3 regions of the Roseateles sp. DB2 genome follow, and region 1 is predicted to be linked to each of the others. Evidence: predicted binding sites of a transcription regulator. Region 1 holds the regulator's gene; each other region holds the start of a gene.
The links. The regulator FNR, encoded in region 1, switches genes on or off when oxygen is low (the NO sensors DNR and NnrR bind a similar motif). The targets are predictions, from matches to a motif close to TTGATNNNNATCAA.
Positions count from the first base shown of each region.

Region 2: the regulator FNR is predicted to act here: its motif matches at 4,979-4,992, upstream of cobA (uroporphyrinogen-III C-methyltransferase).
Region 3: the regulator FNR is predicted to act here: its motif matches at 7,316-7,329, upstream of ACS5PK_RS20900 (TraR/DksA family transcriptional regulator).

Region 1 covers NZ_JBPZGY010000001.1:242,727-252,208, reverse strand. Annotated here, with positions in the region: gene hemN (oxygen-independent coproporphyrinogen III oxidase) at 1-922, opposite strand, end outside; gene fnr (fumarate/nitrate reduction transcriptional regulator Fnr) at 1,101-1,838, shown strand; gene ACS5PK_RS01020 (hypothetical protein) at 1,976-2,263, opposite strand; gene ACS5PK_RS01015 (hypothetical protein) at 2,295-2,561, opposite strand; gene ccoG (cytochrome c oxidase accessory protein CcoG) at 2,571-4,034, opposite strand; gene ccoP (cytochrome-c oxidase, cbb3-type subunit III) at 4,062-4,976, opposite strand; gene ACS5PK_RS01000 (cbb3-type cytochrome oxidase subunit 3) at 4,969-5,148, opposite strand; gene ccoO (cytochrome-c oxidase, cbb3-type subunit II) at 5,160-5,786, opposite strand; gene ccoN (cytochrome-c oxidase, cbb3-type subunit I) at 5,805-7,244, opposite strand; gene ccoS (cbb3-type cytochrome oxidase assembly protein CcoS) at 7,282-7,464, opposite strand; gene ACS5PK_RS00980 (heavy metal translocating P-type ATPase) at 7,489-9,482, opposite strand, start outside.
Region 2 covers NZ_JBPZGY010000003.1:146,352-155,833, forward strand. Annotated here, with positions in the region: gene ACS5PK_RS05690 (CbbQ/NirQ/NorQ/GpvN family protein) at 1-200, shown strand, start outside; gene ACS5PK_RS05695 (4Fe-4S binding protein) at 232-1,332, shown strand; gene ACS5PK_RS05700 (nitric oxide reductase activation protein NorD) at 1,332-3,191, shown strand; gene ACS5PK_RS05705 (Crp/Fnr family transcriptional regulator) at 3,412-4,110, shown strand; gene cobA (uroporphyrinogen-III C-methyltransferase) at 4,095-4,928, opposite strand; gene ACS5PK_RS05715 (cytochrome D1 domain-containing protein) at 5,140-6,873, shown strand; gene ACS5PK_RS05720 (c-type cytochrome) at 6,952-7,257, shown strand; gene ACS5PK_RS05725 (c-type cytochrome) at 7,264-7,620, shown strand; gene ACS5PK_RS05730 (cytochrome D1 domain-containing protein) at 7,617-8,837, shown strand; gene ahbB (siroheme decarboxylase subunit beta) at 8,834-9,482, shown strand, end outside.
Region 3 covers NZ_JBPZGY010000020.1:19,979-29,460, forward strand. Annotated here, with positions in the region: gene ACS5PK_RS20870 (peptidylprolyl isomerase) at 1-477, shown strand, start outside; gene ACS5PK_RS20875 (hypothetical protein) at 511-2,127, opposite strand; gene ACS5PK_RS20880 (cytochrome-c peroxidase) at 2,249-3,499, shown strand; gene recG (ATP-dependent DNA helicase RecG) at 3,552-5,741, opposite strand; gene ACS5PK_RS20890 (DUF2799 domain-containing protein) at 5,838-6,386, shown strand; gene ACS5PK_RS20895 (hypothetical protein) at 6,450-6,830, opposite strand; gene ACS5PK_RS20900 (TraR/DksA family transcriptional regulator) at 6,874-7,269, opposite strand; gene queA (tRNA preQ1(34) S-adenosylmethionine ribosyltransferase-isomerase QueA) at 7,464-8,528, shown strand; gene ACS5PK_RS20910 (IMPACT family protein) at 8,529-9,125, opposite strand; gene ACS5PK_RS20915 (substrate-binding periplasmic protein) at 9,125-9,482, opposite strand, start outside.

The sequences.
Region 1 (9,482 bases):
AGTCGTTGGGCAGCGCGAAGTGGTCCATGCCGATGTAGGAATACCCATGCCCCACGAAGCCGCTGAGGGCAGTGGACAGCATGGTCAGCTTGGAGGCGGCAACCGGCAACTGGCTGGCATCGATGCGTCGCTGCGGCTTGAAGCGCGTGGGCAGGTGGGCATAGCCGTACAGCGCGATGCGATCGGGCCTGAGCGTCGCCACCTGCTGGATGGTGCGTCGGAAGCTCTCCGGCGTCTGCTGGGGCAGGCCATAGATCAGGTCGACATTGGTGGACTCGAAGCCCAGGGCGCGCGCCTGCTGCATCAGGCTCTCGACCATCTCATAGCTCTGCACCCGATGGACGGCCTTCTGCACTTCCGGGTCGAAATCCTGGACGCCAAAGCTCAGGCGATTGAAGCCCAGCTGGCGCAGGTGCTTCAGGCGGGCCTCGGTGACGGTGCGGGGGTCGACCTCGATCGACACCTCGGCGCCAGGCGCCAGCTTGAAGCGCTGCTTGATCGCCTCCATCAGCCCCGTCAGTTCCTCGTCGCTGAGGAAGGTCGGAGAGCCTCCACCGAAATGCAATTGCGATATCGCCTGCGCTCGCCGCAGCTCCGTCACCGTCAGGTCCATTTCCTGGACCAGAACCTCCAGATACTCTGCGGCCCGGTCATGGTGCTTGGTGATGACCTTGTTGCAGGCACAGTAGTAGCAGACGGACTCGCAGAAGGGAATGTGGATGTAGAGGGACAGGGGCGCCCCGCCTCCCACCACCCCGCCGTCAGCCCGTTGGTTCAGGGCCTGCTTGTACTGCTCGACAGAGAAGGCTTCAACGAATCGGTCGGCCGTCGGGTAGGACGTGTAGCGCGGACCGGACACATCGAAGCGGCGCAGCACATCCTCGGTGATGCCCGGCAGGGCGGCAGTGTTGATGGTTTCCATGTCGCCACTGTGCCAAGCCTGCACAAGCACTGATTGACCTGTATCAAGATTGATCAAGGAGCCCGGGTAAACAATGGCTGCAGCCTTGAGGAGCGTCATGTCCTAGCTTTGCCCTGAAGCAGTCGCGGCCATTGACAATCCCTCGCCGCCCCGGCAGTCCCAGCCCATAATGAGCCCTATGAATACCCAGACCCCGATCAAGATCGAGCCCTTCAAGGTCGCCTGCTCCAGCTGCAATCTGCGCGAGTTGTGCCTGCCCGTCGGGCTGTCCGAGTCGGACCTGAACCAGCTAGACAGCCTGGTGGCCACGCGCCGCAATGTATCCCGCGGGGACACCCTGTTCCGCACGGGCGATGCCTTCCAGTCGCTCTACGCCGTCCGTACCGGCTTCTTCAAGACCTGCGTCTCCTCTGAAGATGGCCGAGACCAAGTCACCGGCTTCCAGATGGCCGGCGAGTTGCTGGGTTTGGACGGCATCAGCAATGACCGCCATTCCTGCGATGCAGTGGCCCTGGAAGACAGTCAGGTCTGCGTGATCCCCTATGGCCAGCTCGAGGAGCTCTCCCGTGAGTTCACCGACCTGCAGCACCAGTTCCACAAGATCATGAGCCGCGAGATCGTCCGTGATCATGGCGTGATGCTGCTGCTGGGCTCCATGCGTGCCGAAGAACGCCTGGCCGCCTTCCTGCTGAACCTCACCCAGCGCCTGCAGGCCCGTGGCTTCTCCGCCTCGGCCCTGGTACTGCGCATGACGCGTGAAGAGATCGGCAGCTATCTGGGCCTCAAGCTGGAGACAGTCAGCCGCACCTTCTCCAAGTTCCAGGACGAAGGCCTGCTGGAAGTGAAGCAGCGCCAGATCCGCATCCTGAACCAGGACGGCCTGCAGAAGCTGGTGAACACCGCGCACTGCAGCTAAAGGCGCCCTCCTCCCTGCAAGCATAAAGCCCGCTGCAAGGCGGGCTTTGTGCTTTCTGAGCTACCGCCTCCTGTCAAGTGAGGCAAGCAGCGGCAGATCGGTGGACCTGCGCCTCGGGCAGCGGTCCGGCCGACCGCTCATTGCGGCCAGCGCCTCGGATGCCCCTGCCCAGATTCAGGCGGCAGCGTGGCCAGCAGCATCGTCACCGCCGAGGCCAGGCTGATCAGCAGCCAGAAGGCCAGGAAGCTCAAGGTGTAGACCGCCTCACGGCTCAGTTGCACCGGTGACATGCCAAACCAGCTCAGGTCCATGGGGTCGACCAGGGCGAAGACCAGCGCCTCGGTCACGCCTGCCATCACGAAGGCCGGCCAGAGTATGTGCATGGCCCAGCGCGCGGGGCCCGGTTTCTCACCAATCAGTCCCATCCCGGTCTCCTCCACGATGGACTGCGAGGGCTTACTTGCCGCTCGCTGGGCCGCCGGTGGCGGCATGGTTACGGGCTGCGATGGCCGGAGCAAGGGCGGCGGCTTGCGGGCCGTCCGCGGCGCTGTCCGCAGAGACACGCTGCTGCGTCTCGATCACAGGGTCCGGATGCTTGATTGCCATGCCCAGGGTCACGAAGCTGGCCAGGACCACCGCCGCAGGGCCGCCGACCACCAGCCACATCATGCGTTCGTGCCACCAGGCGCGCGGCGCGGGTGAGGAAGATTGGATGTCAGCCATGTTTCGCTCCTAGCGGGGAACCACAAAGGTGGATTTTTCGACCAGTTGGCTCGGCATTTCGCCAGCCACGGCATCGCGGACGATGCGGAAATGGATCTCGTGGGCACCACCGCCCGCCGATTGTGCCGTCTGCGGCGGCAGACGCAGTGCCACGGACACCCAGCGCGCCTCGGCAGGCCCGACGCTCAGACGCAGGGGCGGCGTCAGCACAAGGCCTTGCAGCCCGTCCGCGGTGATGGTGTAGGACTGCGTCTGCTCCGTGGCATTCATGACCTGCAAGCGGTAGACGTTCTCGATGTAGCCGTCATCCACCAGACGCGCAAGCGAGGCGCGGTCGCGCACGACGTCGACCTTGAAAGGCGTGCGGGTCAGCATGTGCCAGAACAGGGCTACGCAGATCAGGACCAGGATGCCGGAGTAGATGAGCACGCGCGGCCGGAACATGCGGCGGATCAGCTGCGTACGGCTGAGGTGCTCACTGAGGCCGTTCTGTGTGTCATAGCGGACGAGGCCGCGCGGATAGCCCATCTTGTCCATCACGCCATTGCAGACGTCGATGCACGCCGCGCAGCCGATGCATTCGTACTGCAGGCCGTTGCGGATGTCGATGCCCGTCGGGCACACCTGCACGCACAGATTGCAGTCGATGCAGGAGCCCAGGCCAGCGGCCTTGATGTCAATCTTGCGGCCACGCGAGCCGCGTGGCTCGCCGCGCTCGACGTCGTAGCTGATGATCAGCGTGTCCTTGTCGAACATGGCGCTCTGGAAGCGCGCATATGGGCACATGTACTTGCAGACCTGCTCGCGCATGTGGCCGGCAAAGAGGTAGGTCGCGAAGCCGTAGAACAGCACCCAGAACAGTTCCCAGGGCCCCAGGCCCAGGGCTGCCACCTCAGCCCCAAGGACCTTGATGGGGGTGAAGTAGCCGACGAAAGTAAAGCCGGTCCAGACGGCCAGCAGAATCCAGGCCAGTTGCTTGCCGCCCTTGCGGCCAAGCTTGGCCAGGGACCAGGGCGCGGCATCCAGCTTCATGCGGGCTGCGCGGTCACCTTCGAACTTGCGCTCGATCCACATGAAGATCTCGGTGTAGACCGTCTGCGGGCAGGCATAGCCACACCACAGTCGACCGGCGACTGCGGTGAAGAGAAAGAGCGCATATGCCGAGATCAGCAGCAGCGCCGTGAGGTAGATGAAGTCCTGCGGATACAGGACCAGGCCGAAGACGTAGAAGCGACGGGCGCCCAGATCGAACAGGACGGCCTGACGTGCGTTCCACTCCAGCCAGGGCAGCCCATAGAACAGGAGCTGCGTGAACCAGACCAAGGCCCAGCGCCAGCGGATGAACCATCCGCTGACGGCCTTGGGGTAGATCTTCTTCTGAGCCTGGTAGAGCGACACCATCTCACGGGCGGCATCGTCGCCCGCAAGGGCATTGGACGCTGCTGCGGAGGGGGTATCGCTGCTACTGCTCATGGGGATCAATCCTTGTTGCGAAGGAACTTACTTTGCGGCGACGGCGGTGCCCTGCGACAGGCCCCACACATAGGCGCCCAGCACATGGACCTGCTCAGCGCTCAGGCGCGAGGCGTGGGCCGGCATGACGTTGTTCTTGCCGTTGTTGATCATGGCAATGACAGCGTCCTCACCCCAGCCATGCAGCCAGACCTTGTCTGTCAGGTTGGGCGCACCGATGGCCTGGTTGCCCTTGCCATCAGGACCGTGGCAAGCGGCGCAGGCGCCGAACTTGGCCTTGCCCAGTTGGGCAGCGATCGAGTTGTGCGGGCTGCCGGAGAGGCTCAGCACATAGTTCGCCACGTTCTTGACGTCCTCGGGGCCACCGACTGCCGCGGCCATCGGGGGCATCACGCCGTTGCGACCGCCGCTGATGGTCTGCACGATGGTCTCGTGCGCGCCGCCGTACAGCCAATCGTTGTCGGTGAGGTTGGGAAAGCCCTTGGAGCCCTTGGCATCGGAACCATGACAACCGGCGCAGTTGTTGGCGAACAGACGCTCACCAATGGCCATGGCCGACGGATCCTTGGACAGCGCGGCGGCGTCCATGGACTTGTACTTGGCGTACACGCCTTCCAGGGCCGCGCGGGCCTTGGCCTGCTCCGCCTCGTACTGACCAGCACTGGACCACTTGAGGCTGCCCTCGTTGCTGCCCAGGCCCGGGTACATGGCCAGATAGATGCCCGAGAACACCACGGTGATCACGAACAGGCCCATCCACCAGCGCGGCAGCGGGTTGTTCATCTCACGCAGGTCCACGTCCCAGACGTGGCCCGTCGTGTTGTCATCGGCCATCACGCGGCGGCGGCTGGCGATGATCAGCAGGACCAGACACAGCACCAGGCCGAGGATGGTGGCAGCTGCGACGAAGGTCGACCAGCCGCTGGAGAAAAAGTCACTCATTGCGGCCTCCTTGGGAGGAGATTGCGCCGGCGGCCTGATCGTCCATCAGGGGCAGACCGCCCAGCTCGTCAAAGGATTGCTTGTTCCGCTTGGAGAAGGCCCAGGACACGATGCCCAGGAAGATCACCATGGAGAACAGCGTGAAGGCAATGCGGAGGTCATTGACGTCCATGGGGTGCCTCCTTACTTCTTCAGGGCGGTGCCCATCACCTGCAGATAGGCGACGACGGCATCCATCTCGGTCTTGCCCTTGACGTCCTCGCCAGCCTTGGCGATTTCGTCATCGGTGTAGGGCACGCCCACCGTGCGCAGGGCCTTCATCCTGGGCGCCATGTCGGCCGGGTCCACCAGAGCCTTGGTGAGCCAGGGGTAGGCCGGCATATTGGACTCGGGCACCAGGTCGCGCGGGTTGTTCAGGTGGATGCGATGCCATTCATCGCTGTACTTCCCGCCCACGCGGTGCAGATCGGGACCGGTCCGCTTGGAGCCCCACTGGAAGGGGTGGTCGTAGACGAACTCACCCGCCACCGAGTAGTGGCCGTAGCGCAGGGTCTCGGCACGGAAGGGGCGGATCATCTGCGAGTGGCAGTTGTAGCAGCCCTCGCGGATGTAGACGTCCCGGCCGGCCAGCTGCAGCGCGGTATAGGGCTTCAGGCCTTCGACCGGCTGGGTGGTCGAGCGCTGGAAGAACAGCGGCACGATCTCCACGATGCCGCCGACGACCACCGTCAGCAGCACCAGCACGATCATCAGGAAGTTGCTGGTCTCGATCTTCTCGTGACCGGAAACGGCGTGGTTGTTGTTAGCCATGTTGAGTTCTCCCTTGCCTCAGGCGTGAGCCGCGACAGCGGGGACAGGTTGTGCCTGCACCTTGCCGACGCCGACCGTCTTCACGACGTTCCAGGCCATGATCAGCATGCCGCCGAGGTACAGCAGGCCGCCGCACAGACGGATGACGTAGAAGGGATAGGTGGCCTTGACGCTCTCGACGAAGGTGTAGACCAGGGTGCCGTCAGGATTGACCGCACGCCACATCAGGCCCTGCATCACGCCGGCAATCCACATCGCGGCGATGTACAGCACGATGCCCAGAGTCGCAACCCAGAAGTGCAGCTCGATGGCGCGCTTGGAGTACATCTCGGTGCGGCCGAACATGCGCGGGATCAGGTGGTACAGCGAACCCATGGAGATCAGGCCCACCCAGCCCAGGGCACCGGAGTGCACGTGGCCGACGGTCCAGTCCGTGTAATGGCTCAGGGCGTTCACCGTCTTGATGGACATCATCGGACCTTCGAAGGTCGACATGCCGTAGAAGGACAGGGACACGATCAGGAACTTCAGGATCGGATCGTCACGCAGCTTGTGCCAGGCACCCGACAGGGTCATGATGCCGTTGATCATGCCGCCCCAGGAGGGAGCCAGCAGCACCAGCGAGAACAGCATGCCCACCGACTGCGCCCAGTCGGGCAGCGCGGTGTAGTGCAGGTGGTGGGGGCCCGCCCACATATAGGTGAAGATCAGGGCCCAGAAGTGCACGATGGACAGGCGGTAGCTGTACACCGGACGGCCGGCCTGCTTGGGGATGTAGTAGTACATCATCCCCAGGAAGCCTGCGGTCAGGAAGAAGCCCACGGCGTTATGGCCGTACCACCACTGCACCATGGCGTCCTGCACGCCGGCATAGGCCGAGTAGCTCTTGAACAGGCTCACCGGGATGGCGGCGCTGTTCACGAGGTGCAGCAGGGCGACGGCGATGATGAAGGCACCGAAGAACCAGTTCGCCACGTAGATGTGGCGGATCTTGCGGATGCCGACGGAGCCGAAGAACACGATGGCGAAGGACACCCACACCAGCGTGATCAGGATGTCGACGGGCCATTCCAGTTCAGCGTATTCCTTGCCGGAGGTGATGCCCAGCGGCAGCGTGACCGCCGCGGCCAGGATGACCAGCTGCCAGCCCACGAAGGTGAACCAGGCCAGGCCCGGCGCGAACAGGCGCGTCTGGCCGGTGCGTTGCACCACGTGATAGGCCGTTGCGAACAGCGTGCAGCCGCCGAAGGCAAAGATCACCGCGTTGGTATGCAGGGGCCGCAATCGGCCATAGCTGAGCCAGGGAATTCCGAGATTGAGCTCGGGCCATGCCAGCTGGGCGGCGATGACCACCCCCACCAGCATGCCCACGATGCCCCACAGGACGGCTGCGAGCGCAAACGCGCGTACGACGCCGTCCTCATAAACCGGCCCGGCCGGCTGAGCGACACTTGCCATTGACGTGCTCCTTCACACTTGATTGACCCCGGGATTCTTAGGGGATTACTTTGTTCATGGCTTGATCGCCATCAACCCCCTGAGATTCATCATCCAGAATGCGTTCACCTTCACGCTCCAGATCGTCCAATTGGCCACTGTTGATGGCCCAGCCGAATACGCCGACGATCAGCAGCACCAGCACCACCGACATCGGAATCAGCAGATAGAGAATGTCCATGTCATGCGCCCCGCCCCGACGGGGTCAGGTCTTGCTATCCCGCGCCAGGCGCAGGGCGTTGAGGATCACCAGCAGCGAGCTGCTGGCCATGCCGATGCCCGCGGCCCAGGGCGGCAGCCAGCCTGCCAGGGCCAGCGGAATGCAGGCGGCGTTGTAGATCGCGGACCAAGCCAGGTTCTGGCGGATCACGCGGCGTGTCTTGAGGGCCAGCGCGCGCATGCGGGCCAGCTCGGACAGACGACCGGAGAGCAGCACGGCATCCGCCTGTGTGCGGGCGATCAGGGCGCCCTGCCCCATCGCCACGCTGGCATCGGCCCGTGCCAGCACGGGCGCGTCATTGATGCCGTCACCCAGCATGAGGACCGTGCGCCCCTGGGCCTGCAAGGCCTCGACCCGCGCCAGCTTGCCCTCGGGGCTGGCCGCGCCCGTCGCCTGCGAGATCCCTGCCGCCTGCGCCACGGCTGCTACGCGCTCCGCCCTGTCGCCTGACAGCAGCTCCACCTGAAGGCCCAGGCCCTGCAAGGCTTGCACAGCAGGGATGGCGTCAGGCCGCAGGCTCTCCTCGAACTGCAGGGCCAGACGGGCCACGCCATCGCAGCTCAGCAGCAGCTGCGCAGAAGGCAGCTCCGCACGGGCCTGCGCAGCCCAGCCAGCAGCACCCAGGCGCCAGCGTCGGCCTTGGGCATCCATCGCCTCCATGCCCTGGCCGCGATGCTCGCGGACCTCGTTTAGGGATGCTGCAGGCATCGACGACGGCGGCGACTGCTCCAGCGCCTCCAGCGCAGCCTTGGCGTAGGGATGCAGGGACTGGCGCGCCAGGGCCTGCATCACCTGCAGCGCTTCGGCATCCGGCGCCTGGGGCCAGGTCTTGCCCAGGCGCATGCGGTCCTCGGTGAGCGTGCCGGTCTTGTCCATCACCACGGTGTCGACCTGGGCCAGTGTCTCGAGCAGGTCCAGGCGCGACAGCAGCACACCACGCCGCGCCAGCAGGCCCGTCGCCGCCAGCCAGGCCGAGGGCGCGGCCAGGGACAAGGCACAGGGGCAGGTGACAATCAGCACCGAGACCGCCACCCACACGGCGCGCGAGGGGTCGATCCAGCTCCAGGCCACGGCCGCGCCAGCCGCCAGGACCAGCACACCCCACAGGAAGGGCCCGGCCGCACGGTCGGCCAGGCGCAGCTGGGCCGGCCGCTGGGTCAGCGCGCTGCGCATGAGCCGCACGATGGACTCGTAGCGCGTGTCCGCTCCGAGCCCGTGGATCTCCATCAGGACAGGCGCCTGCAGGTTCAGGCTGCCCGCCACCACCGCGTCGCCAGCCCCCTTGCTCACAGGCAGGGACTCGCCGCTCAGGAGGGACTCGTCTGCAGCCGTCGCGCCTTCGAGCACCCGCCCATCACCGGGGAAGGCCTGGCCCACGAGCACGCGCACGCGATCGCCCACCCGCAGCTCGGACAGCCCCACGGTCTGGAACTGCCCGTCCGGCTGCTGGCGCTGCACCAGCTCGGGCAGACGCTCGCCGGCCAGCTCCAGTGAGCGGGCCACCTTGTGCCGCGCGCGTAGCTCCAGGTAGCGCCCACCCAGCAGGAAGCTGATGAACATGGTCAGGGAATCGAAATAGACCTCGTGGCCGAAGATGCCGGTCGGGTCGAACACCGCACCGCTGCTGGCCACGAAGGTCACCAGCAGGCCCAGGGCCACCGGCACATCCATGCCCAGGCTGCGGCTGCGCAACTGACGCCAGGCGGCGCTGAAGAAGGGGCCGGCCGAGAACAGCATCACCGGCAGGCTCAACACCCACTCGCCCCACTGCAGCAGATTGCGCTGGTCAGGCTCCATGTCGCCCGGCCCGGCCACGTAGACGGGCGTGGCCAGCATCATCACCTGCATCATCAGGAAGCTGGCCACGAAAAGCCGCCACAGGGCCTGGCGGTGCTCCTTCTCGCGCAACTGGCGGGCAGGCGCAGCGAGGTCCGGCACGGCACCGTAGCCGGCTCGCTCGATGGCGGTGATGAGGCGCG
Region 2 (9,482 bases), on a different contig from region 1:
TGGCCTCGGCGCTGCGCCGACTGGGCGAGCATGACCTGGAAGAGACCGTCAGCACCCGGCTGCTGGTCGCCGCAGCCCGCCTGGCCGTGGCCGGCCTGCCGCTGCGCCTGGCGGTGCAGACGGCCATCGTGGATGCGCTGACCGACGAGGCCGACACCGCAGCCGCACTGGCCGAGGTCGTGGAGGCCGTCCTGGTGTGACTGGGTTGACATGGAGCAGCCTCCCTCTGCCATGCTGAAGCCCGCCAGGGGCAGCGGCCGCTCGGCGCCTTCCCAGCGCCTGCGCCGCGGCCTGCAGCTGGGCTTCTTCCTGCTGTTCGTCTCGGCGCCGCTGCTGGACCTGCTGCGCTTTGACCTTCACGAGACGCAGCTGTGGCTCTTCGGCCAGCCCTGGCATCTGGGGCTGGACGCCGTCCAGCATGGCCGGGCCAGCGGCGCTGACGCCGCGCTGAACCTGCTGCTGAAGGCCTTGCTGCCCATCGTAGGCGTGGTCGGCAGCTTCCTCTTCGTGGCCTGGCGCTACGGCCGGCTCTACTGCGGCTGGCTGTGTCCGCATTTCTCCATCGTGGAGCTGCTCAACGGGCTGCTGCACCGCGCCATCGGCAAGCTCTCGCTGTGGGACCGCCTGCCCGTGAAGCGAGCCGGGCGTAGCCCGGACGGCCGCTGGTGGCCGGTGTTCGGCCTGGCCTGCGTGCTGATGGGCTTTGTGTGGGCCATCACCCTGGCCAGCTACCTGCTGCCGCCCCGGGAGCTGTGGAGCGGCCTGTGGAACGGCACGCTGACGCCCAACCAGGTGCGCTTCATCGGCATCGGCACCCTGGTGTTCAGCGCCGAGTTCGCCTTTGCCCGCCATCTTTTCTGCCGCTTCGGCTGTGCCGTGGGCCTGTTCCAGAGTCTCATGTGGATGGCCAATCCGCGCGGCATGGTGGTGGCCTTCAAGCGGGAGCAGGCCCGGGACTGCAAGTCCTGCGACATCGCCCCCGGCCTGTCCGGCTCAGCCTGCGACGCCGCCTGCCCCATGCGCCTGAACCCGCGCAACATCAAGCGCATGATGTTCTCCTGCGTGCAGTGCGGCCAGTGCCTGGATGCCTGCGAAAGCTCGCAGGGCCGGCGTGAGAAGGCACCGCTCCTGAAATGGCAGGTCGGCCTGGAGGCCGTGCGCGAGACTTTGCGCCAAAAGAGGTTGGAGGCCCTGCAGCAGGCAGCACCCGGTGACATGCCGCCCGGGCGCGAGACCGCCAGCTCCGCCACCAACGCCGGCACCAGCTCCGGCACCAACTCCGCCACCAACTCCGCCACCAACGGCACACGCCCCGACCGGGAGGCCGCCTGATGGAAGAGTGGGTAGGCAAGACCTGGCACCGCTGGGTGACGCGTGCCGCCGAGCAGGGCCATCCCGAGGCCGCCGCGGAGCTGGCACAGGTGCAGCGCGCACTGGGCCTGCTGTTCCGCGCCGGCGGCGGCTCGCATGCCCTGCGCCTGGCAGAAGCCCAGGCCCTGCGCCATGGCGGACCGCGCGGTTGGCTGCAGCGCCTGGCCGGCAGTGAGCAGCGTGCTGCCCAGGCCCAGCTGGGGCCCGAGGTGCTGGCGCTGCCGGCCCGCCTGGACGTGTTCGCCGATCCCGCCCTGAACCGCGGCCTCTACCTTTGGCTGGCGGCGCTGTCGTCCTGCTGGGAGGCTGGCGGTGTCGACGAGGCCGGGCAGGGCGGCTGGCTGGCCGCCAATGTGCGCGCCACGGCCCTGGCGCTGGAGCGCTTCCCGGGCCTGGCCGAGCTTCATGAGCGCCTGCTGGATGCCCACCTGCGCCAGCGGCCCGACCCGGACACCATGGGCGCCGACGCAGCTGCCGAGCGCCTGCTGCGCCAGGCCCTGCAGGCCCGCGGCCGCCTGGACGCGCTGCCTGCGGCCGCGCAATCGCTGGAGCCCGAGGCCCTGGCCGCCGTGTGGCTGTGGCTGCAGCCGGCCCCGGCGACGGCGGCCATGCCGGTTCGCAAGGATGCACCGCCGCCCACCAGCGGCAGCAAGGCCGCCCAGGACCGCCAGCGCCGCAGCGCCCGGCGCAATGAGGACAGCAGCAGCAGGCAGGGCCTGATCCTGATGTTCCGGGCCGAGTCTGTGCTGTCCTGGTCTGAGTTCGTCAAGGTCAACCGCGCGGGCGATGACGACCCGGACAGCGACGCCGCGGCCGTCGCCAACGATATGCGGCAGCTCGACGTGGCCGAGGGCGGCGAGACCCTGGCCTCGCGGGTGCGCTTCGACCTGGACCTGCCCAGCGCCGCTGCGGACGACGCCCCCGTCGGTCTGCCCGAGCGCCTGCCCGAGTGGGACTGGAAGGCGCGGCAGCTGCGCGAGGACTACTGCGGCCTGCAGCGCTTCGTCGCCGCCCGGCCTGAGCCCTGGCTGCCGCCACCAGCCCTGCGTCTGCTGGGCCAGCGCATGCGGCGCCGCCTGGAAGTGCTGCGCGCGGCACCCCGATGGCAGAAGGGCCTGCCCCAGGGGGACGAGCTGGACCTGGACGCCTGGGTGCGCTACGCCAGCGAGACGCGTTTGCAGGGCGACCGGCGCGCGGCGGAGTCACCACCCGTCTTCCAGCAGGCGCAGCGGCAGGACCGCAGCCTGGCTTGCCTGCTGATGGCCGATCTGAGCCTTTCCACCGATGCCTGCGTGCAGGGCGAGACGCGGGTGATCGACGTGATCCGCGATGCGCTCTACGTTTTCGGCGAGGCTCTGGCCGGCCTGGGCGATCCCTTCGAGATGCTGGGCTTCTCCTCGGTCAAGCGCCAGCAGGTGCGCATCCAGCAGCTCAAGGGCTTTGAGGAACGCTGGGGGGCGGTGCCCCGCCACCGCGTGGGCGCCATCAAGCCGGGCTTCTACACCCGCATGGGCGCGGCCCTGCGCCATGCCACCGAGCGCCTGGCCGAGCGACCCGAGCGCCAGCGCCTGCTGCTGCTGCTGACCGACGGCAAGCCCAATGATCTGGATCATTACGAGGGCCGCTGGGGCCTGGAGGACACGCGTCAGGCCGTGCTGGCTGCGCGCGAGGCGGGGCTGAGCCCGATGTGCATCAGCATCGACGAGGGCCCGGCCGACTACCTGCCCTATCTCTTCGGCCAGCAGGGCTTCGTGCACCTGCGGCGGCCGCAGGAGCTCGTCAGCAGCCTGCCTCGGCTGTATGCGCGGCTGGCGGCCTGAGTGCTGTCTGCCTGAGTGCTCAGCGATCTCGGCGAGGTGGCCAGCAGGGTGCCGCCTCAAACGCGGTACGTCCGAGGAACTAGGGCACCACAACAGCCCCATCGTTCGGAAGAACTAGCCGCCGGTCGTACTTGATCCGCCTCAAATCGGCGGGGAGTGCGCTCCACAGAATCGCGTCCGTCAGACCTGCAAAGGTCGCCAGCCATTCCGGGAGCCCCCCATGCCAGCCACCTTCGATCTCCCCCGCTACCTGTCCGTCCTGCCGCTGTTCGGCGACATGCAGCCCCAGGAGCTGCAGGCCCTGGCCCAGCAGGGCTGCCAGCTGCATCGCATGGGTCGCGGGGAGACTGTGTTCCGCGTGGGCCAGTCCTGCGATGCCTTCCATGTGGTGGTGACGGGGCAGGTCAAGCTGTATGCGTTGTCGCCCAGCGGAGCCGAGAAGGTGATTGAGCTCGTGGGCCCAGGCAACAGCTTCGGTGAGGCCCTCATGTTCACCGACCGTCCGCACATCGTGAATGCGCAGACGCTGTCGGAATGCCTGCTGCTGTCCATCAGCAAGGCGGCGGTGATGGAGGAGATTGCCCGCGACCCGCGCTTTGCGCTGCGCATGCTGGCCGGTGTCTCGCGCCGCCTGCACGGCCTGATCCGCGATGTGGAGTCCTACTGCCTGCACAGTGGCATCCAGCGCGTGATCGGCTTCCTGCTCAGCGAGCAGGACGACGACGACTATGGGGATGGAGAAACGCTCACCGTGTCGCTCCCCGTGAGCAAGGCCACCATCGCTTCGCGGCTCTCGCTGACGCCGGAGTACTTCTCGCGGGTGCTGCACGAACTGGAGGCGGAAGGCTTGATCCAGATCGATCGCCGCGACATCCGCATCCTCAACACCCGCGGCCTGGCTTCCTACCCCTTGCAGTGAGTGGCCTTCATCGCGGGTGCCAGCTGCTCATGCAGCGCGGCCACCTCGCCGATGATCAGCAGGGCCGGTGGCTTCACCCCATGCAGCCGGGCCAGCATGGGCAGGGTCTGCAGGCTGCCACGCAGGCAGCGCTGCTGCGGGGTGCTGGCCTTCTCCACCAGCGCGGCCGGCGTGTCCGGCGACAGGCCGTGGCCGATCAGCTGCTCGCTGATGATGGCCAGGCTGCCCAGGCCCATGTAGATCACCACGGTCTGGCGCGGCCGGGCCAGCATGTCCCAGTCCAGGTCCACGGACCGCGGCTCGCCGTCCACGGCCTCGCGCAGATGCCCGGTGGCGAAGACCAGGGAGCAGGCGTGGTCGCGATGGGTCAGCGGGATGCCCGCCAGCGCGCCCGCGGCCTGCGCAGCGCTGATGCCGGGAATCGTCTCGAAGGGAATGCCGGCGGCAGCCAGGGCCTGTGCCTCCTCGCCGCCACGGCCGAAGATGTAGGGATCGCCGCCTTTGAGCCGCAGCACCGCGCGGCCACTGCGGGCCAGGCGGATCATCAGCTCGATGATGCCTTCCTGGGTCAGCGTGTGGTGGCCGGCTTCCTTGCCGACATAGATCAAGTCCGCGTCATCGCGGATCAGCTTCAGCACGTCCTTGGACACCAGGTGGTCGTAGAGCACCAGCGTGGCCTGGCCAAGGGCGCGAGCAGCCTTGACCGTCAGCAGATCGGGGTCACCAGGGCCTGCGCCGACCAGCGTGACCGGCGCGGGCTGTTCCGCGCGGGCGCTGGTGTGGGTCGAGAAGTACAGCGGCTCGTCGAGTCGGCTCATGAGGCTCTCCTTGGATGAGCCCATTGTGAAAAGGGGCTCTTGTGGCGTCCTTGAACCAGTTCAAGGACGCCAGGGGCGGCCGGCGGGACGATGGCTTCGCTCGAACCAGGCACACGCAGCCCCTGTCGAGCCCAGCAAAGTCTGGACGATGTGCTGCCTCTGGGGCGCCGCCCAAGTGTTTGTTGGGCCCCGTCCCTGTCGGAGTGGAGTGATGAAGACACCGCAAAGTCCCCGGTTCGCCGTGATCAGCGTGGCCGCCCTGGCCCTGCTGGCCAGCCTGCATGCTCAGGCACAGGATGCCAAGAAGAGCGTGACCCCCGCGGAGGTGAACTACCAGGCAGGCGCCTCGCCCCTGGCCAGTGAGCCCATGTACCAGAGCAGCAATCCCAAGGCGCCGGCGATGACGCAGGCGGAGTTCGAGCAGGGTCGCAAGATCTACTTCGAACGCTGCGCCGGCTGCCACGGCGTGCTGCGCAAGGGCGCCACCGGCAAGCCGCTGACGCCGGACATCACGCTGGCCAAGGGCACCGACTACCTGAAGATCTTCATCGCCTACGGCTCGGCCGCCGGCATGCCCAACTGGCTGACCTCGGGCGAGATGAACGACAAGGAAGTCGATCTGATGGCCCGCTACATCCAGCAGGACCCGCCCATGCCGCCGGAGTTCGGCATGGAGCAGATGAAGGGCACCTGGAAGGTCCTCATCGACCCGTCGAAGCGCCCGACGAAGAAGATGAACAGCTACAACATCGACAACATCTTCTCGACCACGCTGCGTGACAGCGGCGAGGTCGCGCTGATCGACGGCGATACCAAGAAGATCATCAACATCGTCAAGACCGGCTACGCGGTGCACATCTCCCGCACCTCGGCGTCCGGCCGCTATCTCTACGTGATCGGTCGTGACGCCAAGGTCAACATGATCGACCTGTGGATGGAGAAGCCCGACAACGTGGCCGAGATCCGCGTGGGCCTGGAAGCCCGTTCGGTGGACACCTCCAAGTACAAGGGCTACGAGGACAAGCTCGCCATCGCCGGCAGCTACTGGCCGCCGCAGTACGTGATCATGAAGGGCGACACGCTGGAGCCGCTGAAGATCGTCGCCACCCGCGGCATGACGGTGGACAAGCAGGAGTACCACCCCGAGCCGCGCGTGGCCTCCATCGTGGCCTCGCACTTCAAGCCCGAGTTCGTGGTGAACGTCAAGGAGACCGGCAAGACGCTGATGGTCGACTACTCCGACCTGAACGCCCTCAAGACCACCGAGATCGGCACTGCCCGCTTCCTGCATGACGGCGGCTGGGACTCCAGCAAGCGCTACTTCATGGTGGCCGCCAACCAGAGCAACAAGATTGCCGCGGTGGACGCCAAGGAAGGCAAGCTGGCCGCGCTGGTCGACGTGGACAAGATCCCTCACCCGGGCCGCGGCGCCAACTTCGTGCACCCGAAGTTCGGTCCGGTCTGGTCCACGGGCCACCTGGGCTCCGAGGCCATCTCCCTGATCGCCACCGATCCCAAGGGTCACAAGCAGTACGCCTTCAAGCAAGTGGCCGTGCTCAAGGGGCAGGGCGGCGGTTCGCTGTTCCTGAAGAGCCACCCCAAGAGCCAGCACCTGTACGTGGATACGCCGCTCAACCCGGATCCCAAGCTGTCGCAGTCGGTCGCCGTGTTCGACATCAAGAACCTGGACAAGGGCTACACCGTGCTGCCCATCGCCGAGTGGGCCGACATCAAGGACGGTGGCGCCCAGCGCGTCGTGCAGCCCGAGTTCAACAAGGCCGGTGACGAGGTGTGGTTCGCCGTCTGGTCCGCCAAGGACAAACAGTCCGCGCTGGTGGTCGTCGACGACAAGACGCTGAAGCTCAAGGCCGTCATCAAGGACCCGCGCCTGATCACGCCGACCGGCCACTTCAACGTCTACAACACCCAGCACGACGTGTACTGAGTGAAGCAGGCAAGACCTGACCCCAGCCGTCGAGCGAGGGCTGGGGCGGTCTTCAGGACAAAAAGCCAAGGAGCACACATGAAAGCGTTGTTGATCACCCTGAGCCTGGGCCTCGCGGCCGTGACGGCGCATGCCAATGTGGACGAGGCCATGAACAAGGCCGGCTGCATGGCCTGCCACAGCAAGGACAAGAAGGTCGTGGGCCCGTCCTTCAAGGACATTGCGGCCAAGTACAAGGGGCAGGACGTCACGGCCAAGCTGATGGAGAAGGTCCGCAAGGGCGGCGCCGGCACCTTCGGCCCCATTCCGATGGCGCCCGTCGGCCCGGACAAGATCAGCGATGGCGACCTCAAGGCTGCCGTCGAGCAGATCCTGAAGAGCTGAGCGGCCATGCGCGGCGCGGTCGGTCTGCTCCTGCTGGTCCTGGCCTGGCCGCTCCTCGGCCGGGCCGAGCCCATGCCTGAGCGCCAGACCGAGCTGCTGCGCATGCTGCGGCAGGACTGCGGGTCCTGTCACGGCATGCGGCTCACCGGTGGCCTGGGGCCGGCCCTCACGGCCGATGCGCTGCAGGGCAAGCCCTGGCAGAGCCTCAGCGCCACCATCTTCCACGGCCGGCCGGGCACGCCCATGCCGCCCTGGAAAAGCATGCTGAGCAGCGAGGAGGCCGACTGGCTGGCGCTGCAGCTGCTGAGCCCGCCGCCAGGCCGCGAGACGCCTGCGCAGGCGGTGCCGAGGAGACAACCATGAACAAGAAGCGCCCCTGGCTGAAGGGGCTGTGGCCGGCCGTGTCCGCCCTGCTGCTGAGCCTGCTGGGTGCCTGCGCCACCGTGCCACAGACGTCGACTCCGGTGACGCGCTGGCTGGGCACGGGCGACCTGGGCCTGGTGGTGGAGCGTGCCGACGGCCGCCTGCAGGTGGTCAACACCAGCAGCCGCAGCGTGCTGGGCCGCATCGAGGGTCTGGGCGATCTGTCCCATGCCTCCATCGTCTATGCCCGTGACGGCCTGCATGCCTACGTCTTTGGCCGCGACGGTGCCCTGAGCAAGGTGAACCTGGGCGAGCGCCGCATCGTGGCCCGCGTGCAGCAGGCCGGCAATTCCATCGGCGGGGCGATCTCGCAGGATGGCCGCCTCGTGGTGGCGCAGAACTACCAGCCCGGTGGCATCAAGGTCTTCGATGCCCAGACCCTGCAGCTCCTGGCCGACATCCCCGCCGAGTACGCGCCGGGCAAGTTCTCGCGCGTGGTGGGCCTGGCGGACCTGCCGGGGCAGCGCTTCATCTACGCGCTCTTCGACGCCGACGAGATCTGGATTGCCGACCTCGCCGACCCGCGTGCGCCAAAGCTGCAGAAGTTCCGCCACATCGGCCGCCAGCCCTACGACGCGCTGGTGACGCCGGACGGCCGCCACTACATCGCCGGCCTCTTCGGCGAGGACGGCCTGGCCAAGATCGACCTGTGGGCCGCCGAGCCCCGCGTGGAGCGCATCCTGGGTGGCTATGGCCGCGGCCAGGAGCCGCTGCCCGTGTTCAAGATGCCGCACCTGCGCGGCTGGGCCGTGGCCGGCCGCCACGCCTACCTGCCCGCCATTGGCCGCCATGAGGTGCTGGTGGTGGACACCGAGACCTGGCGCGAGGTCGGCCGCATTCCCGTGCAGGGCCAGCCGGTCTTCGTGATGGCGCGGCCGGACGGGCGCCAGGTCTGGGTCAACTTCGCCGTGCCCGATTACGACCGTGTGCAGGTGATAGACACCCAGACCCGGCAGATCGTGCAGACGCTGAGTCCCGGCAAGGCCGTGCTGCACATGGAGTTCACGCCGCGCGGCGAGGCCGTGTGGATCTCCTCGCGCGACGCCAACCGCGTGTCGGTCATCGACACCACCAGCTTCGCCACGATGGCGACGCTGGAGTCGGCCTCTCCCAGCGGCATCTTCTTCACCAGCCGGGCCGGCAAGGTGGGCCTGTGAGCGAGCCGACCGCCAGCCCCTCGCCGCTGCGCGAAGCCCTGCTGAACGACTGGCAGCAGCAGCTGCCCCTGGTCCCCCAGCCCTTCGAGGCCATGGGCAGGCGCTATGGCTGCAGCGAGGCGGTGGTGATCGAGCAGCTGGCTCAGGCGTTGAGCCAGGGTTCGGTCTCGCGCCTGGGCGGCGTCTTCGCGCCGGGGTCGGGTGGGGCAGGGTTGCTGTGCGCGCTGGCGGTGCCGCCTGAACGCCTGGAGGCGGTGGCCGCCGTGGTCAATGCGGTGCCGGGCGTCAATCACAACTACGAGCGCGAACATGCGTACTCGCTGTGGTTCGTGATCACCGGCCCCTCGCGCGAGTGGATCGAGCAGCGCCTGCATGAGCTGGAGCTGGCCTGCGGCCTGCAAGCCCTGCGCCTGCCCATGGTGCGGCCCTATCGCATCAACCTGGGCTTCGACCTGCGCGCACGCGGCCCCGTGCCCGTGCCGGCCGGCGCGGCCCAGCCGGCGCGTGTGCGGGCCATCACACAGGCGCAACGGCCGCTCGCAGCCTTGCTGGAGCGGGGGCTGCCTCTGCAGCCGCGGCCCTATGCCGCCTGGGCCCAGGCCCTTGGGTGGACCGAGGCCCAGGTCCTGGCCACGCTGCAGGCCT
Region 3 (9,482 bases), on a different contig from region 1:
AGCAGCGGCGAAATGGTGATTGAGCTCTACCCGGGCTATGCGCCGATCACGGTCAACAACTTCCTGCGCTATGTGTCCGACGGCTTCTACAGCAATACGCTGTTCCACCACGTGGATCGCGACTTCGTCATCCAGGGCGGTGGCTACACCAGCGGCATGCGGGTCAAGTCCCCGACCTACGCGCCCATCGTGTCCGAGTCCAACAATGGCCTGAGCAATCTGGTGGGTACGGTGGCCATGGCACGCCGCAGCGATCCCAACAGCGCCACCTCGCAGTTTTTCATCAACGTGGTCGACAACAGCAGGACCCTGGACTATGAGAGCGCCAGCAAGCCGGGCTACACCGTCTTCGGACGTGTCATTTCCGGCATGAGCACGGTCTATGCCATCAACGGCCAGCCGACCTACTACTACAACGCCTCCGACATCAAGCCTCAGCAGGAGGTGCTGGTCTACTGGGTGCAGCGGGTGCGCTGAGGCCGCTGCTGGGGCCGGCCGCAAGGCGGCCGTTCAGCGGCCGACGGCGTGCAGCTGCGCGTTGTTGATCGAGTAGACCCGGCCGTCCGGCCCGACGACGGTGGGCGTGTAGGCCTGCCCCACGCCGGCATTCATCCGTACTGATTCGATGAGGGTGTTGCTGCGGAAGTCCCAGCGGTAGAGGAATCCATCCTCGCAGTTGACCAGTGCGGCGCGGCCCGCCACGTCGACGGCCGCTGAGTTGACGCACCACTCGCGCACGCCGCCGGGCGTCTCGGGGTCGGCTGTGGGGCCGATGATGGTGAGCACTTCCTGCATGACGTTCACCCTCGGCGAGACAGGGTCGGGCTGCGAGCTGGCCGGGTCCAGCAGGGCCATGCGGTTCTGGCCATCGCCAGAGCCAATGCCGTAGTAGTTGTTGTACTTGACCAGCAGCAGATAGGACGCCGCCCCTGTGTAGCCGGGCACGGCCTCGGCCGGCACCACGGACGGGGTGTCGTCCCAGCCAAAGGAACCGGGCGTCTTGCGCTGGGCCAGCGAGGCATCGAAATGCAGCAGCCAGCCGCGGCCGTTGTGGTCCATGCGGCTGCTCTCCAGCACGCCGTAGTAGACGTCGCCATCAGGACCTATGGTGGGCGAGGCGGTGCTGCTGTCGCTGACGCGTGCCGGCTGGCTGGTGGCTGGATTGATCAGGGACTGACGTGCCTTCAAGGCCAGTGTGGAGGCATCCAGCGCCAGCAGGCAGCCCCGTTGCATGCCCAGGGCCGGATCGGTGTTGGCGACCACGTAGAGCGTCTTGCCATCCGCAGAGAGCGCCGGTGCGGCGTTCATCGCCGGCTGCACGACCAAGGGATCAGCCGCCAGATCGGCCACCGCCTGCCAGCGGCCAGTGCCGTCGGCAGCGATCCGGGCAATGCCTCCGCGCAGGCCTAGCGGGGCGCCCTCGCGCGCGATGAAGCCGAAGTAGACCGCATCATCCGCACCCACGGTCAGCGGTGTGTTGATCAGCACCGTGCTGTCGAAGCTGGCCGGCGTGCCGTCGTAGGCGGCGTTCCCGTAGAAGGCCAGGGTGCGCACGGTGCCGGCAGCCTGGTCCACCTGCTCCCGTTGCAGCAGCCGCCCGCCCTTGGCCGGGACGTACAGCCGGCCCAGGCGGTCCAGGGCGATGTTGAATGCCGGCGTCCAGCTGCTGGTGGGCAGCACATAGTCGGTGGCCAGCGTCCACAGTGTGCTGCCGTCACTGCCCTTGCGAGCGTCGACGATGAAGTCACCGCTGCTGCTGGTCTTGACCGGCACCATGACGGTGTTGGCGGCGCTGATCACCGGCGTGCCGTAGTGGATCAGAAGAAAGCCGCCCGAGCGGTACGGTGGCTGACGGTCCACCGGCAGCGTCCAGAGCACGCGCTGCAAGGGCTGCGTGGCGACGCCGGCCTGCGCGGTGTGCTGCGCGTTGCCGCCGTAGAAGGCCCAGGCTGGACCGCTGGAGGGTGTCGGTGTGGGCGTGGGCGCGGGCGTTGGAGTGGGCGCTGGAGTGGGCGTGGGCGTGGGCGATGGTGTCGGTGTGGTTCCGCCTCCGCCGCCGCAGGCCTGCAGCAGGCCGGCCATGCCGGCGCCCAGGAGCAGGCGGCGGCGCTGTTCTTGTTGTGGCATGGGATCCTCTCGCTTGGGCAGACAGGTTCCGCGCATTGGACGCGGCCGGGCCCGGCAAGACGCTGAGTAATTTCCCTAGGACTCTGACACGCCCAGCATGGCACGCACCACAATGCGCGCCATGCTTGCTGCTGCCCTGTCTTTCGTCCGCTCTTCCATCCGGCCTTTCGTCCTGACCGCCGCCTCGGTCGTCTCGGTCGCCGGGCTGGCTGCCCTGATGGCCTGTGGTGGCGGAGGGGGCGGAGGAGGCGGAGCAGGCAGCAGCAGCCTGCCGGACATGGCGGCTGCGGCGCGTCTTCAGCTGGGCGAGCGACTCTTCAACGACCGCAACCTGAGCGGCTCGGGCCGCATGTCCTGCGCCACCTGCCATGATCCTGCTTTCGCGCACGGGCCCTCGAATGCCCAGGCGGTGCAGGTGGGCGGCGCCTTCGAGACCGAGTTCGGCCTGCGCGCCGCGCCCAGCCTGCGCTACCTGGACAGCGTGCCGGCCTTCAGCCCGGGCGATGGCAGCCTGGCCAGCCTGCGCGGCGGCCTCATGAGCGACGGGCGCGCCGCCAGCCTGGAGGCGCAGGCCCGGCTGCCTTTGCTCAATCCCCTGGAGATGGACAACGGCAGCGTCGCCATCCTGGCGGGCAAGCTGCGCCGGGCGGCTTATGCGCCGCTGTTCGTGCAGGTCTTCGGCGAGACGGCGGACGATGAGCTCAAGGTGACGCAGGCCACCCAGGCCCTGGCCGCCTTCCAGCGCGACAGCGCCCAGTTCCATCCCTTTGACAGCAAGTACGACCGCACGCTGCAGAGCCTGGAGCAGCTCAGCGCGCCCGAGCAGCGCGGCCTGCAGCTCTTCCGCGATCCCGAGAAGGGCAACTGCATGAGCTGCCACGAGATCGTGACGAACTCGGGCCAGCAGCCGCGCTTCACGAACTTCGGCTACGCGGTCCTGGGCGTGCCGCGCAATCCGGCGGTGCCGGCCAATCGCGACGCCGCGTATTTCGACCTCGGCCTGTGCGGCCCGCAGCGCCAGGACCTGCAGCGGCCGGCCTACTGCGGTGCCTTCCGCACACCCAATCTGCGCAATGTGGCGCGCCGTCCGGTCTTTTTCCACAATGGCCGCTTCAACTCGCTGGCGCAGGTGCTGGCGTTCTACAACACGCGGGACAGCGACCCCACCCGCTGGTATCCCACCGTCAATGGCGTGGTTCAGCGCTTCGACGACCTGCCCGAAGCCCTGCGCGGCAACGTCAACACCCAGGCCCCCTTCGGCAGCGCCACGCCTCGCATGAGTGCGGCGGACCTGGCGGACCTGCAGTGCTTCCTGGAAACCCTCAACGACGGCCACCAGATCGGCACACCACCGAGGGAGGGCTGCCGCTGAGACACGAGGCCGGGGCGGTTTGAGGGTCAGGTCTTGACAGCGGCCGCAGGCCTCAGGCCTTGAGGAACTCGGCCTTGCTGCCCAGCCAGCGGTCCACATGCTTCGCGGCGGCACCCGGGTGGGCATCCAGCAGCTGGGGCGCCAGGCGCCGTGCGGCCTGCAGCAGCGGGGCGTCCTCCTGGAGATCGGCGAAACGCAGCAACTCGGCGCCACTCTGGCGTGCGCCCATGAACTCGCCGGGACCGCGGATGTCCAGGTCGCGGCGGGCGATCTCGAAGCCGTCGGTGGTCTCGGCCATGGCGCGCAGGCGCTCCTTGCCGGTCTGCGAGAGCGGCCCGGTATAGATCAGCACGCAGACGCTGGCCACCGAGCCGCGGCCGACGCGCCCGCGCAGCTGGTGCAGCTGCGAGAGCCCGAAGCGCTCGGCATGCTCGATCACCATGAGGCTGGCATTGGGCACATCCACGCCCACCTCGATCACGGTGGTGGCCACCAGAACCTGCATCTCGCCCGCGGAGAACAGTGACATCACCGCCGCCTTCTCGGCCGGGGGCATGCGGCCGTGCAGAAGGCCGATCATGCGGCCGGGCAGCGCGGCGCTGAGCTCGGCGTGGGTCTCGGTGGCGTTCTTCAGGTCCAGGGCCTCGGACTCCTCGATCAGCGGGCAGACCCAGTAGACCTGCCGCCCCTCGGCCACGGCGTCGGCGATCTTGGCGATGACTTCGTCGCGCCGGCCGTCGGCGAAGACGCGGGTCACGATGGGGCTGCGGCCCGGCGGCAGCTCGTCGATGGTCGACACGTCCAGGTCGGCGAAGTAGGTCATGGCCAGGGTGCGCGGGATGGGCGTGGCGCTCATCATCAGCATGTGCGGCTCGATGCCGGAACGCTGAGCCGGGAGATGGGGGACATGGTCGCCATAGCCGGGAGGCATCTCGCCGGTGGAGGACTCCAGCTTCTTGCGCAGGGCCAGGCGCTGGGCCACGCCGAAGCGGTGCTGCTCGTCCACGATGGCCAGGCCCAGGAAGCGGAACTGCACCTTGTCCTCGATCACCGCATGCGTGCCCACCACCAGTTGCGCGCTGCCGTCGGCGACCGCGTCCAGCATCTTCTGGCGTGCCTTGCCCTTGACCGAGCCAGTGAGCCAGGCCACCTGGATGCCCAGAGGCTCCAGCCAGCCGATCAGCTTGCGGAAATGCTGCTCGGCCAGGATCTCGGTGGGCGCCATCAGCGCGCACTGCCAGCCCGCGGCGATGCAGATGGCCGCGGACATGGCCGCGACCACGGTCTTGCCCGAGCCCACATCGCCCTGCAGCAGGCGGTGCATGGGCTGGGGGCGGGCCAGGTCATGCGCGATCTCCTCGCAGACGCGGCGCTGCGCCCCGGTCAGCACAAAGGGCAGGGCGGCCAGCAGCCGTTCCTGCAGGCCGCCCGGGCGCGTGGGCAGCATGGGTGCTCGCAGCTGGGCTCGCTCGCGCTGGGCCTTCATCTGGCTCAGCTGCTGAGCCAGCAGCTCCTCGAACTTGAGGCGCTGCCAAGCCGGGTGGCTGTGGTCCTCCAGGCTGCCCAGACGGGCCAGGGGCGGCGGATGGTGCAGGTAGTTCAGCGCCTCGCGCAGCGAGGGCAGGGGCTTGGGTACGGTGCCGGCGGGCAGGACCTCGTCCAGCGGTGCGCGCTTCATCGCCGCGGCGATGGCCTTGCGCAGATAGGCCTGGGGCAGGCCGGCGCTGGTGGGGTAGACCGGCGTCAGGGCGGTGGCCAGCGGGGTGTCCTCGTCCACCGTCTTGAAGCTGGGGTGGACCATCTCGCGGCCGAAGAAGCCACCCCGGACCTCGCCCCGCACCCGCACTCGCGTGCCCACGGCCAGGCTCTTCTGGTGCGAGGGGTAGAAGTGCAGGAAGCGCAGTGTCAGCTCGGCCGCGCGGCCACGGCCCGCGGCCTCGGGGGCCTCGTCCTGGAGGCGCACGATCAGCTGGCGGCGGCCGCGCAGCTCCACCCGGCATTCGCGCACCACGCCCTCGCACTGCACCGTCTCGCCCTCGTGGGCCTCGGTGACGGGCGTCAGGCGCGTCTCGTCCTCGTAACGCAGGGGCAGGTGCAGGGCCAGGTCGATGTCGCGCTTGAGGCCGAGCTTCTCCATGGCCTTCTTCGGGCCGGACTTGGCCGTGGCGGCAGCCGGGGCTGGGGCCTCACGGGACGCAGGAGGCCGGGTGGACGGGTCGGGGTCGGCGGACATGGGCGGCATTCTGCCTAAGCCGGGGGGCGGCTGCCGGCGGCTGTCGTCTGGAATCGGCGAAGATGCGTTGGTGCAAGACCTGACAAATGATCAAGGAGCCTGGGAATGATCAGCAAGCGCGCATGGGGATGGGGCATGGCGACGGCCATGGTGGCCTTGCTGGGCGGCTGCGCCAGCATGAGCGAGGGCGAATGCCAGCGTGCCGACTGGTACCAGAAGGGCGTGCAGGACGGCCGCGACGGCCAGGCGCGCGACCGCGTGGAGGACCATGCCAAGGCCTGTGCCAAGGTGGGCATCAGCCCGGACGAGACCCGCTGGCAGGCGGGCTGGGCCGAGGGCCTGCGCCGCTACTGCCGCCCCGCCAACGGCTGGCAGCTGGGACTCAAGGGTGAGTACTACCGCGGCGTCTGCGCTGACCAGGCCGATGGCGAAGACTTCGAGAACAACTACCAGGCCGGCAAGCGCGTCCATGACATCGGCCAGCAGCTGGATCGCAACTACCGCGAGATGCAGCGCCTGGAGCGCGACCTCGCCGACGCCAAGACCGACGAGGAGCGCAAGCGCCTGCGCAGCCTGCTGCGCGAGCTGGACATCGAGCAGCAGCGCCTGCGTCAGCGTCAGCGCATGGAGATGCTCTCCGCGCCGCGCTCCTGACCCGCGGCGCACAAGGCATGACGCCCTGGCGGGCCAGGGCGTCATGGGGGGATGCCGGAGCGATCAGGTCGGTGTGGGTACGCCGGCCATGCGGTCATGCTTCAGGAAGTACTGGCGGGCCAGGGCGACCAGCTGCTTGTCGCTGGGATGATCGACGGATTCATAGCCCACGATGGACGGCTGCAGCGCGGCGCGGTGCTTCTCCACGTAGTGCTTGAAGTCCTTTTGCGCCGTGGATGAGCCCACGACCAGGACTTCCTGGATGCCGGCGAGGGCGTCGCAGACATCGGCGTAGAACTCATGCTCGCTGCGCACCGTGCTGCCGTGCTGCTTGGTGTGGTGGGTGTGCGCCTTGACCTTCTCGGCCTGCACATGCTCGGCGTCGAACTGCAGGATGTTGGCGCTGTGATGGTCCAGCCAGACGACGGCGTGGAAAAGGCTCATGCGGGGCTCCTGTGAAAGAAAGGGGTGGAAAACGGGGCCAGGCTCAAAGCGTGGCGTGGTGGGCGCCGCCGCCGCGGGCTTCCGCGGCGGACTGGCAGTCGATGCAGCGGGTGACCTGGGGGCTCAGCCGCAGTCGGTCGAAGGCAATCGCCGCACCGCAATCGGCGCATTGGCCGAAGTCGGGGTCCTGCAGGCGCTGCAGGGCGGCGTCGATGTCCCGCAGGGCCTGCAGGGTGGCATCGCTGCGGGCGAGGTCCACCTCGCGATCGGCCTCATGGGCGGTCTCGCCGTCGGTGTCTTGCAGCAGCTGCTCGCGGGCATGGGTGACGCGATCCGTGCCGCCCAGCTGCAGCTTCAGCTCGCCTTCCAGGCGGCTGCGCTGGGCCTGCAGGGCGGTCTCGAGAAGGCTCTTCTGGCCTGGGGTCAGGGATGTGCTCATGGGAAGCTCCTTGACTTCATGGTGGCACTGCGGCGGCCGGGTCACGTTGATCCGCGTCAAGCCTCCTGTGGGCATGGAACAATCCGCCGTTGGCGCGGCATGCGCAGTCGTGCATGCAGCCTTGCGGCCCTTCTTGTGGCGCGCCACGTCCTTGCAACCCCTTTTTGGCACGGGTCCGTCCGGCCCTCAAAACCATGAGCAGCACTTCCTCTGCCGCGACCCGCGAATTCAGCGTCAGCGACTTCGATTTCGAACTTCCTCCCGCACTCATCGCCCAGCACCCGGCGGCTGAACGCAGTGCCTCGCGCCTGCTGGACGGCCGCAGCCTGCCTCCGGTGGATCGCGTCTTTCGCGAGCTGCCGGGGCTGCTGAACCCGGGCGACTTGCTGGTCTTCAACGACACCAAGGTCATCAAGGCCCGCCTCTACGGCGCCAAGGCCAGTGGCGGCGCAGTGGAGGCGCTGATCGAGCGCGTGCTGCCCGGCACGCAGGAGGTCTGGGCACACATGCGCGCGAGCAAGAGCCCCAAGCCCGGCGCGGTGGTGCGCTTCGCCGACGCCTTCGACGCCGAGGTGCTGGGCCGCTGCGGCCCCGACAACGGGCTCTTCCATCTGCGCCTCTCGGGCGATCCCTTCGAGCTGCTGGAACGGCATGGCCATGTGCCGCTGCCGCCCTACATCACCCATGACGACAGCGCCGACGACGTGCGCCGCTACCAGACCGTGTTCGCCCGCGCGCCCGGCGCCGTGGCCGCGCCGACGGCGGCCCTGCATTTCGACGAAGGCGTGCTGGCCGCGCTGGCCGCCCGCGGCATCGACACGGCCCATGTGACCCTGCACGTGGGCGCCGGCACCTTCCAGCCGGTGCGCGTGGAGAAGCTCACCGAGCACCAGATGCACAGAGAGTGCTTCGAGGTGCCGGCGGCCACGGTGGAGGCCATCGCCGCGACCCGCGCCCGCGGCGGCCGGGTCGTCGCGGTGGGCACGACCACGCTGCGCGCCCTGGAGTCGGCGGCACGCGGCGGCACGCTGCAGGCGGGCGCCAGCGAGACGAGCATCTTCATCACGCCAGGCTTCCAGTTCCGCGTCGTGGACCGCCTGGTCACCAACTTCCACCTGCCCAAGAGCACGCTGATGATGCTGGTCTCGGCCTTCGCGGGCTACGAGCACGTGATGGCCCTGTACCGCCATGCCATCAGCGGCGGCTACCGTTTCTTCAGCTATGGCGACGCGATGCTGCTGGAGCGTCGGGAGGGCTGATCAGCCCTCGTCCGGCGCCAGCCAGCCCAGCCGCCCCTGGCAGGCTTCGTTGAGCCGGGCCTGGAAGGCGGCGGCCTGCGGCTCGGGCAGGGCCAGGTTCATCTCGACCATGGCCCCGTGCTGCACGTCCAGCAGCCGCGCCTGCGCCAGCTCGATCTCGCGGCGCAGCAGCCCTTCCAAGGAGTAGGGCAGGGTGCAGCGCAGCAGGGCCTGGCGCACGCGGGGAATCTTCTGCGCCTGCAGCAGGGCCTGGGCGATGCTGTCGGTGTAGGCCCGCACCAGGCCGCCCGCGCCCAGCTTGACCCCGCCGAAATAGCGCACCACGGTGGCCAGCACGCCGTCCAGGTCCTGGTGGCGCAGCACGTCCAGCATGGGCCGGCCGGCGGTGCCGCCGGGCTCGCCGTCGTCATTGGCCGCCGACTGGCCGCCTGCCAACAGGGCCCAGCAGACATGGGCGGCGCCGGGATGCTGCTGCTTGAGCTCGGCCACGCGGGCCTGGGCCAGGCTGCGGTCGGCACAGGGTTCGACGCAGCCGATGAAGCGGCTTTTCTTGATCAGCAGTTCGCTGTGGACGGGGGAGGCCAGGCTGAAGGGCATCAGGGCATTGTCCCTCCTGCGGGCTCGGTGCTTCGGCTCTTGCGCAGGCCCGCAGCGGGGGGCGGCAGGTCCGGCCGCAGATCCGGTCTCAAGTCCGGACGCATCTCGCGCGCCATGCGCTCGCCCACATGCCTGCGGAAGATGGCCTCGATGCTGCCATCGGCCACCAGCGATTCCAGGGCCTGGCGCAGGCGCTGGCGCTCGGTCTCTGACAGCCGCGCCCGCGACATGATCAGGCCATGGACGACGCGGTCCTGCGGCGCCCAGTCCAGCACGGCCAGTTGGTTCATCAAATCGGGCTTCTGCAGCATGGGGCTCCAGGAGGTGGGCAGGGCCAGCATCAGGTCGGCCCGGCCG